Regions from separate parts of the Ruegeria sp. BHSA163 genome, predicted to be linked through region 1. Evidence: riboswitches for the same ligand, from Rfam matches in the RefSeq annotation. Region 1 holds a riboswitch; the other holds the start of a gene.
What was found. Region 1 has a riboswitch for thiamine pyrophosphate ahead of thiD (bifunctional hydroxymethylpyrimidine kinase/phosphomethylpyrimidine kinase). Riboswitches for the same ligand answer to the same signal wherever they lie in the genome.

Region 1 (5,769 bases):
TGCGCTGACCGGCGTATTCGCCGCAACCAGCACACTCGCTCAGGACATCACTTTGACTTCGCATGACGGCAAGGTCGAAGTAGTCGGAACTCTTTTAGGTTACGACGGTGAGTTCTATCGATTGGAAACCCAGTTTGGCGAACTGACGATCGATGGCTCTGGCGTGACCTGTGATGGCCCAGCGTGTCCAAATTTGATCGACTACGTAGCTGAAATTCGGTTCTCCGGTTCATCCGTAATGGCAGAAGCACTTTTGCCAGCATTGTTAAAGGGCTTTGCACAACGAGAAAACCTGACCGTCAGCCGCCAAGAAGTAGACGGTCGGGAAACTATTTATAGTCTGTTTCAATCCGATCGCAAGGCGGCGTTGGCCAAATTTTTTATCCGCTCAACAGATACAGGCGGCGGATTTGAAGACCTCGTCAACAACAAGGCAGATGTTGTTCTTGCTCAGCGAGAGGTTCGACAATCTGAGATGGATGCGGCCAAGGTAGCTGGCCTGGGTGATCTTTCCCATCCAGTACGGTCACGCGTTTTGGCGCTGGACGCCATTGTGCCAATGGTTTCCTCAGACAATCCCGTGCAAAATATTTCGCTATCAGATCTGGTGCGCGTTTTTGCTGGCGATATTGCGAACTGGTCAGAGTTAGGGGGGCCAGACGCTCCGATTTCTTTGCACTTACCTCCAAATGGTTCGGGACTTGCACAAGCCGTTGACGATCAGTTGCTATTCCCGTCAAAAACAACTCTTTCCGATGATGTCATTAGGCACACTCAAATTCGTAAGTTGACCCAAACCGTCGTCAATGACCCATTTTCTATCGCGATCGGCAGTCTTGCGGAAATCGGGGATGCACGCGCCCTGGCACTGTCAGGAGGATGCGGGCATGAAATTACCGCCACACGAAAATCGGTGAAGACCGAAGATTACCCACTGACCGCGCCTATGTTCTTGTATCTTCCGCAATATCGCCTGCCTCGAATTGCCCGACAGTTTTTAGCTTATACGCAAACTCCTGCGGCCCAAGTCGTGATCCGCAAAGCAGGGCTGGTCGATCAGGAACCAGAAACAATACGCATAGGGCTGCAGGGCGATCGCCTTGCAAATTCGATTGCTTCTGGCGGAGCCGAAGTTGGTCTTGATGAACTGCAACGCATGATTGAAGTCTTACGCCCAATGTCCAGGCTGACTCTTTCATTTCGATTTGAGACCGGATCCTCGCGCCCGGATGCTCAATCCCGATCTAACATATTACAACTGGCGCAGGCTCTTGAGGGAGGCGTGTTCGATGCACGCAAACTGACTTTTGTTGGTTTCAGCGACGGCGAGGGACCAGCTTCTTCGAATGCACAAATAGCGAAACTCAGGGCAAACACCGTTAGAAATGCTGTTCTGGCTGCGGTTGAAACAGCAATTCCAGACAGTACCGAACTAACCACCGTAGGGTTCGGCGAAGCAATGCCTATGGCCTGTGACGACACCGAATGGGGGAAAAAGATCAATCGCAGGGTCGAAATCTGGATCCAATAGACCTTACAAATATCCTTTGGCCCGAAAACTCAGCTCAGTCGATTTTCCGATTATCAAATGATCATGCAGTGTAAGACCTAGCGCCAAGCATGCGTCCTGAATTCGGTTTGTCATTTCGATATCAGATTGCGACGGCGTCGGATCACCTGACGGATGGTTATGAACCAGAATCAATGCTGAGGCGTTTAGCTCGAGCGCGCGTTTGGCAACCTCGCGCGGATAAACCGGTACGTGGTCAACTGTGCCCTTTGCTTGTTCCTCATCAGCGATCAGGACATTTTTTCGGTCCAAAAAGAAGACGCGAAATTGTTCTGTCTCTCGATGGGCCATCGTTGTGTGGCAATAGTCTAGCAAGGCGTCCCATCCGGAAATCACATGCCTCTGAATAACGCGCGCGCGCGCCATTCGATGCGCGCAAGCCTCGAGTATTTTCAGGTCGGTGATCACCGTGTCGCCTACGCCTTTCACCTTTCGCAACCGTTCTACTGGTGCCGTTAAAACACGGTTGAAGTCACCGAAAGTGTCCATCAAAACCCGCGCCAACGGCTTAACGTCCTGCCGTGGAATCGAACGGAACAGTACAAGTTCCAGCAATTCATAGTCCGGCATAGCCGCCGAACCGCCTGACATGAACCGTTCGCGCAGCCTTTTGCGGTGATCCTTGATGTAAGATGGCAACTTACCAGAAGGCAGCGGCTGTACCGGGGCTTCGTCAATTTCAAATAGCGTCGGTGCTTCAGCAAAGGCGTCCTGTGTCATGTTTGAAATTTGCGGCAGAATCAGTTTCTGAAAGGTTAACGGCTTTCGCCTATCAGTCGAGCCGTCGCGTGGTGAGCGATCAAATGCAAGGTGATCGAAAATACACCAAGTGTAAGCATCGCTGCGAACATCAGGTCGGTCTTGGCGCGACCGTTTGCAAGCAGCATCAGATAGCCCAAACCCTGTGCCGACCCAACCCATTCGCCAATAACTGCCCCAATCGGGGCATAAATTGCCGCCAGACGCAGCCCCGTGGCCAGCGAAGGTAAAGCTGCAGGAATTCGGATGTGCCAAAGCACCGCCTTGGGGCCAATTTGCATAACGCGAGCCAGATCAAGGTAACCGGACGGAGTCCTCATTAACCCGTCGAAGAATGACGAAGTAATTGGAAAGTAAATGATAAGAACCGCCATCGCCACTTTGGACCAAAGTCCGTAACCCAGCCAAAGGGTCAGCAGAGGGGCAAGAACAAAAACCGGCAGAGATTGACTAAAGACCAGTACGGGCTGAACCAACATCCGGGCAATACGCGAACTGGCAAGTTGAAGCGCGGTGGCGACGCCAAGGGCGGTACCGCAGAACAGAGCGACAACAACCTCGACCGCTGTTACCCATGCGTGCTCGGCGATCAGCCAGCGGTTCTGCCACCAAGTATCGGCGACCCGTACCGGACCCGGCAAGATAAAATTGGGCAGCCCAGTCAGTTCTACAAGGGCCTGCCAAACCGCAAGCCCGAATAGAACGGCGAAAAACCCGGAAAGATATTTCAAGCCGCATCCTTCCGTAGCGGGCGCAGCAATGCTCCTTGAACTTCCAGCGTTGAAAGATCATCAACGTTGCGCGGCGGCAAGCCCGCCACTCCGGCACCAATTACCGACCACTTGCTCACGTCGCCCAAACCTTATGGAAGTGATGAACTGGACCGTGGCCAGAACCGATTTTCAAATCGTCCGCATGCGCGATCGCGCCCTGCAAGTAGGCATGTGCAGTTGCGGTGGCCAGCTTCAAATCAAGCCCACTTGCCAACCCTGCAGCAACGGAAGATGACAGGGTACATCCCGTACCATGAGTATTCTTCGTCTTCCTTCGTCGGGCCTTGAATTCACCAACTATACCTTTGCAGTCAATCAATAGATCGTGGCAAGTTTCCCCGATTGCGTGGCCGCCCTTCATCAGGACTGCACCCGCGCCGAACTCGCACAAAGCCAACCCCTGTTCTGCCATTTCCTTCGGTGATTCCGCCAAAGGGGCATCGAGCAATAGGGCGGCCTCGGGCAAGTTGGGTGTCAAAACCGTTGCGCGCGGCAACAGTGTTTCGCGTAGCGTCCGAACTGCATCTTGCCGCAACAGAACATCTCCGGACTTTGCTATCATGACTGGATCAAGTACCAGTGGACCTTCGTAACCCTGAAGGCCAATCGCCACGGTCTGGATTATCTCGCGCGTTGCAAGCATTCCCACCTTGATCGCGCCGACATCAAGATCGGACAGAACTGCTTCGATTTGTGCTGCAATTACGTCCTGCGGGATACCGTGAACAGCCTTGACGGTCTGTGTGTTTTGAGCGGTTACCGCAGTGATTACGCTGGCGCCAAAAACGCCAAGCGCGGACATGGCTTTTAGGTCCGCCTGAATGCCCGCGCCCCCGCCGCTGTCGGATCCAGCTATTGCCAAAGCTACGTACGCCATGCCTTTGCTCCAATAAAAGGCAAAGCGAACTTAGAAAACGTCTGTGCATAATAGACCGTTCCCTACGCCGGTATTGCCCGGATCAGGTTCGATGGGTTGACGCAGCAACGCCTCTCAGCCCTCCAATCAGGGCACCCCAACGGTTGGAGGGACATTCTCAGGTGGTGAGTCTGAGTTCAAGCGCAAATACGAAATTCTATCGTCAAATTTGGAAAAAATAGAGTAAATGAACTTGATTCATTTCACAGATAGCGCCAACCACCACAGAGACAGTGAGACCAGATCAAAACTAGTTGTCCCCATTGATCTGGTCTAAAAATATGAGAAGTGTCGGCAAAGCCGAGTCAAGTTGGACTCAGCCTTTCATTCCGTCCCAGAATGACTTTACAGACGAAAAGAAGCTTTTAGATTCCGGGTGATTGTCTTCGCCCAAATCTTCAAACTCTTTCAGAATTTCCTTTTGGCGGCTTGTCAGGTTGACCGGAGTTTCCACCGCTAACTCGATGAACATATCGCCAACGCCGCCGCCGCGCAGGGCCGGCATGCCCTTTCCGCGCAGGCGCATCTGGCGACCAGATTGGCTGCCTGCTGGTATCTGAACGCGCCCACGCCCACCGTCGATGGTCGGAACTTCGATCGAGCCGCCCAGCGCCGCCTTAGCCATGCTGACCGGAACACGGCAATAGAGATTCACGCTGTCGCGTTCGAAAAGTTTATGATCAGAGACCTCGACAAATATATACAAGTCACCCGGAGGTCCGCCGCGCATTCCAGCCTCGCCCTCGCCTGCAAGACGAATGCGTGTACCTGTTTCAACACCTGCGGGAATGTTGACCGACAACGCGCGTTCTTTTTCGACGCGACCAGCACCTTGGCACGACTTACACGGGTTCTTAATGATCTGGCCCAGCCCCGAACAGGTTGGACACGTACGCTCCACCGTAAAGAAACCCTGTTGCGCCCGGACTTTTCCCATGCCAGAGCACGTCGGGCAGGTCGTGGGCTCAACGCCACCCTCCGCGCCGGTACCTTCACAAGACGAACAGGCAACTGCCGTCGGCACGTTTATGGTCTTCTGCAAACCCCCAAAGGCTTCCTCAAGGGTTACCCGAAGGTTATACCGTAGGTCCGAACCCCGCGCGGCACGACGACCGCCGCCGCCCCTTTGACCGCCCATGAAGTCGCCGAACAGATCATCAAACACGTCCGAAAACGCGCTTGAAAAATCTCCCTGACCGCCGAACCCACCGCCGGGGCGGCCTCCGCCTCCCATACCGTTTTCAAACGCGGCATGACCGAAACGGTCGTAGGCTGCCTTTTTGTCGGCATCGCGCAGAATATCATAGGCCTCGTTAGCCTCTTTAAACTGCGCTTCTGCGTCGGGGTTGTCCTTGTTGCGGTCCGGGTGAAGTTCCTTGGCTTTTCTACGAAAGCCCTTTTTGATCTCATCCGCCGAAGCGCCCTTGGACACACCGAGCACTTCGTAATAGTCGCGTTTTGACATCAGCATGTCCTTCTGCCTCAACGTAATCGGGCCGGCCCGGCAACCGGACCGGCCCGAATTGGCCCGGCTTTCCGTTAGTTACGCTTGTCGTCGTCCAGATCTTCGAACTCGGCATCGACGATGTCATCTTCGCCCGGAGCAGCGTCCGCAGCCGCCGGTTCATCATCAGCCTCTTCGGACTGAGCCTTATAGATAGCTTCGCCGAGCTTCATAGCAGCTTCGGTGACGTTTTGGATGCCCGACTTGATCTTGTCGGCATTTTCGGTTTCCAACTCATCCTTCAGTG
Region 2 (5,769 bases), on a different contig from region 1:
GCCACAGCTGCGGCCATTGGCAATGCCAGGAACAAAAGGATGGAAGTACTGGCAACAGCCACTGCAACCGAAATAACTGCCGCCTTGAAGACCTGAGTAGGCAATTCTAATAACCCCACAACGCCGGAAATCACCACTGACGACAGGGGCAACAGCAGAAAAGCCGCAGTGGCGGAGATCCAAAACGTATCGATTGCTGGGGAGCCCCCATCCCATCGACGAATTGCCCTGTCAAGCCCTGTTCGAAATCCTTCTTTCCGCGTAAATCGCAACGCGACCAATGCCGCGGCAGCCGTCAATGCCAATTGGACAGTGGACAAAAGCGCAGCGCGACCCAAATTAAAATCGTAAGTAAACGCCTGATAGATTGCGAGTTCAATCGTTGTTGCGCGCGGTCCACCGCCTAACGTCAACGCGACAGCGAAGCTGGTCAAGCAGATCGCGAAAACTACTGCCAGAACGCTGGGTAGAACGCGCTTCAGCATCGGCCACTCAAGCAATCGAAACATTGCCATACCCTTGCAGTTCAGCTGCGCAGCTAGCCGAAACTGTTCAGCCGGAATTTCCTGCCATCCCTGAAGAAGAAGACGAGTCGCCAAGGGCAAGTTGAAGAATACGTGTGCCAACACCACACCGTGTAATCCGTATACACGGATGGCCGGAAGACCAAAGAAGCCCAAAGCCTCAGAAATCCAACCTGCCCTTCCAAATACTTGTAGAATGCCAAGTATTGCAACAATCACCGGCAAAATAAACGGAGCCCCTAACAAGGCTATCAATACCTGCCTGCCAAAAAACCTCCTGCGCGCCAGCGCACGTGCAGTCGGGATGGCAAGGCCAGCGCTGATCACCGAAGACAAAACTGCCTGTGTCAGCGTAAAACGCAAGGCAGCCCAGTCGGAAAACGCAAACATCCCACCAGAGTCAGCACGCAGGGCAACTGCTGCCAAAGTACCCAGTATCAGTGCAGCAACAAGCGTGGCTGCACCGACACCGGGTAGAGGGCTTATTGGCTGAGCGCGCTCAGCCATTCCGAAATTGCCTGTTCACGTTCGGTTGCGGCCTGATCCGGCTCAAACAAAAGCGCCTTTTGGGGGACAATCAAAGTCTCGAATCCCTTAGGCAGCCCATTGGCCGGAGTTACCGCCGGATACATCCAGTTGGTCGTAGGAATAATCTGTTGGAATTTGTCTGACACCATAAACTGCAAAAATTGATCAGCAAGTTCGGACTGATCGGTATTCGCCAGTTTTGCGGCAACTTCGACCTGCATGTAGTGACCTTCGTCAAAGGACGCGGCCGCCTTACTGTCGTCTTCTTCAGCGATCAAATGATAAGCGGGAGATGTGGTGTAGCTGAGGACCATGTCAGCTTCACCTTCAAGGAAAAGTCCATAAGCTTCTGACCACCCCTTGGTAACCGTCACGATATTGTCGGCCAAGCCCGCCCAAATTTCCGATGCCTCCTCGCCATATGCTGCCTTGACCCACAAGAGCAGGCCCAGACCCGGCGTCGAAGAGCGAGGATCTTGGATGATGATCTTAGTATCACTATCTGCCAATTCACGGAAGTTAGCAGGGGCTACCGCATCGGCATTAAGAATAAACGCGAAATAACCCCAGTCGAATGGCACAAATACTTCGTCCGACCACTCGATCGGGAGGTTGTACTCTGCAATCACCGAATGAGGGGCAAAAAGACCGGTTTCCTTTGCAGATGTGATCAGGTTGTTATCAAGCCCAAGCACGACATCGGCGTCTGTGTTTTCGCCCTCAAGACGAATGCGAGACAAAAGCGCCGCACCGTCTTCGATGCCAACAAGGTTCAACTTGCAGTCGCAAACCTCTTCAAACGCAGCTTCCACTTGCGGACCTGGTCCCCAATCGGAAACAAAACTGTCATACGTGTAAACGGTCAGCTGAGGTTTGTCGGCGGCAAAAGCCGCTGTTGCACTCAGAAGTCCCGCAGCAATTAGCAGATGCTTCATGTCATCCTCCATTGCGGCGAGAGGGCAAGGATGGATGAAACCGTCACCTTTCCCTCCGCCGGTTCTAGCCGGTTCAGGTTCAACGGGTTCGTCAAACGACGTCTCAGCGCGGCTTACCGCGCACCCCGAGGTAAAACTGTGATTAGGAGGAACTGGAAGAAAATACAACCAAAACCAACTTCATCTAATCCTATCTGACAAAACCTACTGACGAGTCCCCGCATATCTTGACCGAGGAATGTTGTTGAAAATGCGACCTTGTATTTTCCGAAGTCAGTTTGGGTAAAACAGGGGCTTGAATTTACTACATTACATACGAATCCGAATACGTAGGAGCGGAAGAACCTGCCACGTTTTTGAAGTCAGGGATAGGTATGGTAAAGGTTCCAAACTCGTGAAACTTTTGTTGACAAGACGTCTTTACGTAATAATTTTACCCACTGAAATAATAATCGAAAGAGGGGCGCAAAGTGTATCTTGGGTTGGACTTGGGAACGTCGGGGCTCAGGGGAATTCTTATGGACGAAGCGGGTGTCGTAATTAGCGAAGCCGAAGCTGCCATTACAACTTCGAACCCCAAACCCGGCTGGTCCGAACAATCTCCGCTGGACTGGGTGGCCGCTTGCGAGAAAGTAATCGGAAATCTTCGCTCGTCCAATAACAAGGAATTTTGCGCGCTAAAAGGAATAGGCCTTAGCGGACATATGCACGGGGCGACATTGCTTGATGGTGAAGGCAATGCCTTGCGACCCTGCATCCTTTGGAATGACACTAGGTCTGCAGACGAGGCGAAGAAGCTCGACCAATATCCGGAAATGCGAAAGATTTCAGGAAATATCGTCTTTCCTGGCTTCACCGCTCCAAAACTGGAATGGGTTAGGTCACACGAGCCTGATATCTTTTCCAAAACCGCCAAAGTTCTATTACCGAAAGATTACTTAAGACTTTGGCTAACCGGGGAATATGTCAGTGAAATGTCCGATAGCGCGGGAACATCGTGGCTGGATGTTAACGCGCGGACTTGGTCGAATACAGCACTCGAACTAAGCAATATGCGTCTCGATCAAATGCCTCGCTTACTTGAAGGGAGCGAGTCTTCTGGCGAGCTTCGGCCCGAACTGCGACAAGAATGGGGTTTGTCCGAACCTGTCATTGTTGCTGGTGGCGCGGGCGACAATGCTGCTGCGGCGTGCGGGATCGGATGCATAAACGAAGGCGATGGATTTTTGTCCTTGGGTACGTCAGGTGTTTTGCTTGTAGCCCGGGGATCCTGCAGCCCTGCACCAGAGACCGCAGTTCACAGTTTTTGCCATGCAGTGCCTAACCGCTGGATCCAGATGGGAGTTATCCTTTCTGCCACTAACAGCTTGAACTGGCTTTCACGCAATGTGGGCCAACCAGTTCGCACGCTGGCTTCCGATTTGCCCCAAAACATAACTGGCCCGTCTTCGATAACATTTCTGCCGTATTTGTCAGGCGAACGGACTCCTCATAACGACAGCGCAATTCGTGGCGCGTTTTTGGGAATAGATGTTGCTACCGAGCAGGCAGACCTCACCCAGTCCGTGATGGAAGGTGTTGCTTATGCAATGAGGGACTGCCTTGAGGCTTTAAAGAACACTGGCACACAGCCGTCCAACTTACTCGCTGTCGGCGGAGGGGCCCGGTCCCGGTATTGGCTGGAAACCCTTGCCACGGTGCTGAACACACCGTTGACATTGCCTAAAGGAAGCGAAATCGGGGCAGCAAAAGGCGCGGCACGATTAGCTGTTTGTGCCGCTAACCGCTCCTCTGCTGCGGACGTCATGACACCTCCGGAACAACAGGAAACCATCGAACCAATACGCGGCTTAGCCGATGCTTATGAGACCGAGTACCATCGCTACACTCAGTATTATTCAGCGCTTTCACCGTTGGCCGCTCGATGAGACTGCAAAGCGAAGATCGCGACCCCGATGAATGTACTCTGCTAACTGACGGTCCGATGACCGTTTCCTTGTTAAGCTATGGCGCAATTACGCAAGGTTGGTGGTACGACGAAATTCCTTTGATCCTTGGATACGATGATCCAAAGGCGTATTTGACCGACAAGAATTACATGGGCGCAATTGTTGGACGCGTCGCCAACCGGATCGGAGGAGCCAAGTTTTCTTTGGGGACATCCCATTTTGAACTAAACGCAAACGAGGGCCGAAATACCCTGCACGGTGGGCCGGCTGGTTTATCGCATCGGCATTGGGACATCTCTCGAATTTCGCCGTCCGAAGCTCGGCTTCGTTTGACCTCACCGGATGGGGACAACGGTTTTCCTGGCAAAGTAAAATTTGAGGTTCAGGTAACTCTTGAGTTTCCAAAACTAGTGTACTCGTTTCACGCGCAACCTGATCGTCCAACACCTATTAGCATTACTCAACACAACTACTACTCTTTAGGCAGTACAACGGGAATTTCCGAACATAAACTTATGCTCGACTCAAATCAGTTGCTTGAATTCGACGAGGAAGGCGTCCCGTCTGGTAAAATCTGGAATGCGGCAGGCACGGGTTTGGATTTTTCATCACCAACGGTAATTGGAACGTCCTCACCTGACTTAGACCATTACTACCTGTTTGATACCAAAGGAAAACCGGATAACTTGGTTGCAGAATTGGCCGCCCCTTCAGGAGTGACCTTAAGTGTTTTTTCAGATCAACCCGGAGCCCAAGTCTATTCTGGAGCCAAGCTGAAAACTCCGTTTTATCCAAGAGATGGGCTGTGCATTGAACCGTCGGGTTATCCCAATGCAATTAATATCCCATCTTTTCCCTCTGTAATATCTACACCAGAAAATCCTTACCGTCAGACACTTACGCTGGAAATTTCCGGGTGCCAGACATGATCTACAAATTGCTTATTTCGATTTTAGGTGTTTTGCTGGTGATGTCATCTGGCGCTCGGGCGCAGTCGTTAGGACCGACCCCGGAATTCGTCACTCCGGACCTATCAAGTGTTAAGCTGGGGCAACTACTCTTTTTCGACCCTATACTTTCAGGCAACAAAAATATTAGCTGCGCAACCTGTCATCACCCAAAACTAGGTACATCAGACGGCTTATCCCTTGGCATCGGAGAGGGTGGTATTGGTTTGGGAACCGAGCGACTGATCGACCTAACGAATATTCCAGAACAGCGAATTCCTCGCAATTCGCCTGGTCTTTGGAATCTGGGCGCAACGGAATTTACGACATTCTTTCATGACGGACGACTTGAGACAGATCCAGCGCAGCCGAATGGTATAAGAACGCCTTTGGGCATGCACATGAGACCGGGTTTTAAATCTGCTTTGGCGGCACAAGCCATGTTCCCTGTATTGTCGCCAGATGAAATGGCAGGGCATTATTCGGAAAATGACGTTAGCAAAGCTGTCCGAATGGGGTTCCTAACACAAGTAGGCGGTGCATGGGATCTGATCGCAGCACGTGTTGATGCAATACCGGAATACGAGCGTCGGTTTGAAGAAATTTCGCCGGGTGAAGACATCACCTTCACCGCGATAGCGAATGCGATGGCTGATTTTATCGTCTTTGAATGGCGCGCTGACAACAGCGCCTTCGACAGATCAATGCGAGGTGAGGAAGCATTGTCCGAGGAAGCGAGCCTTGGCTTAAAGCTGTTCTACGGAAAGGCAGGGTGCAGCGAATGCCACTCTGGGTGGTTCCAGACAGATCACAAATTTCATTCTATAGCGATGCCGCAGATTGGGCCGGGAAAAGCGGCGCGATTTGAGAACCATGCCAGAGATGA

Region 2: linked by a shared signal. The riboswitch ahead of thiB (thiamine ABC transporter substrate binding subunit) and the one ahead of thiD (bifunctional hydroxymethylpyrimidine kinase/phosphomethylpyrimidine kinase) in region 1 are both predicted to bind thiamine pyrophosphate.

What each region holds. Positions count from the first base shown of each region.
Region 1 covers NZ_JBXWSJ010000028.1:752-6,520, forward strand. Annotated here, with positions in the region: gene AC2FNV_RS13870 (phosphate ABC transporter substrate-binding/OmpA family protein) at 1-1,531, shown strand, start outside; gene radC (RadC family protein) at 1,535-2,290, opposite strand; gene AC2FNV_RS13880 (ABC transporter permease) at 2,326-3,060, opposite strand; gene AC2FNV_RS13885 (hypothetical protein) at 3,057-3,179, opposite strand; gene thiD (bifunctional hydroxymethylpyrimidine kinase/phosphomethylpyrimidine kinase) at 3,176-3,979, opposite strand; TPP riboswitch at 4,022-4,128, opposite strand; gene dnaJ (molecular chaperone DnaJ) at 4,335-5,483, opposite strand; gene dnaK (molecular chaperone DnaK) at 5,558-5,769, opposite strand, start outside.
Region 2 covers NZ_JBXWSJ010000029.1:47,935-53,703, reverse strand. Annotated here, with positions in the region: gene AC2FNV_RS14410 (thiamine/thiamine pyrophosphate ABC transporter permease ThiP) at 1-1,031, opposite strand, end outside; gene thiB (thiamine ABC transporter substrate binding subunit) at 1,007-1,987, opposite strand; TPP riboswitch at 2,020-2,125, opposite strand; gene xylB (xylulokinase) at 2,458-3,915, shown strand; gene AC2FNV_RS14395 (aldose epimerase family protein) at 3,912-4,865, shown strand; gene AC2FNV_RS14390 (cytochrome-c peroxidase) at 4,862-5,769, shown strand, end outside.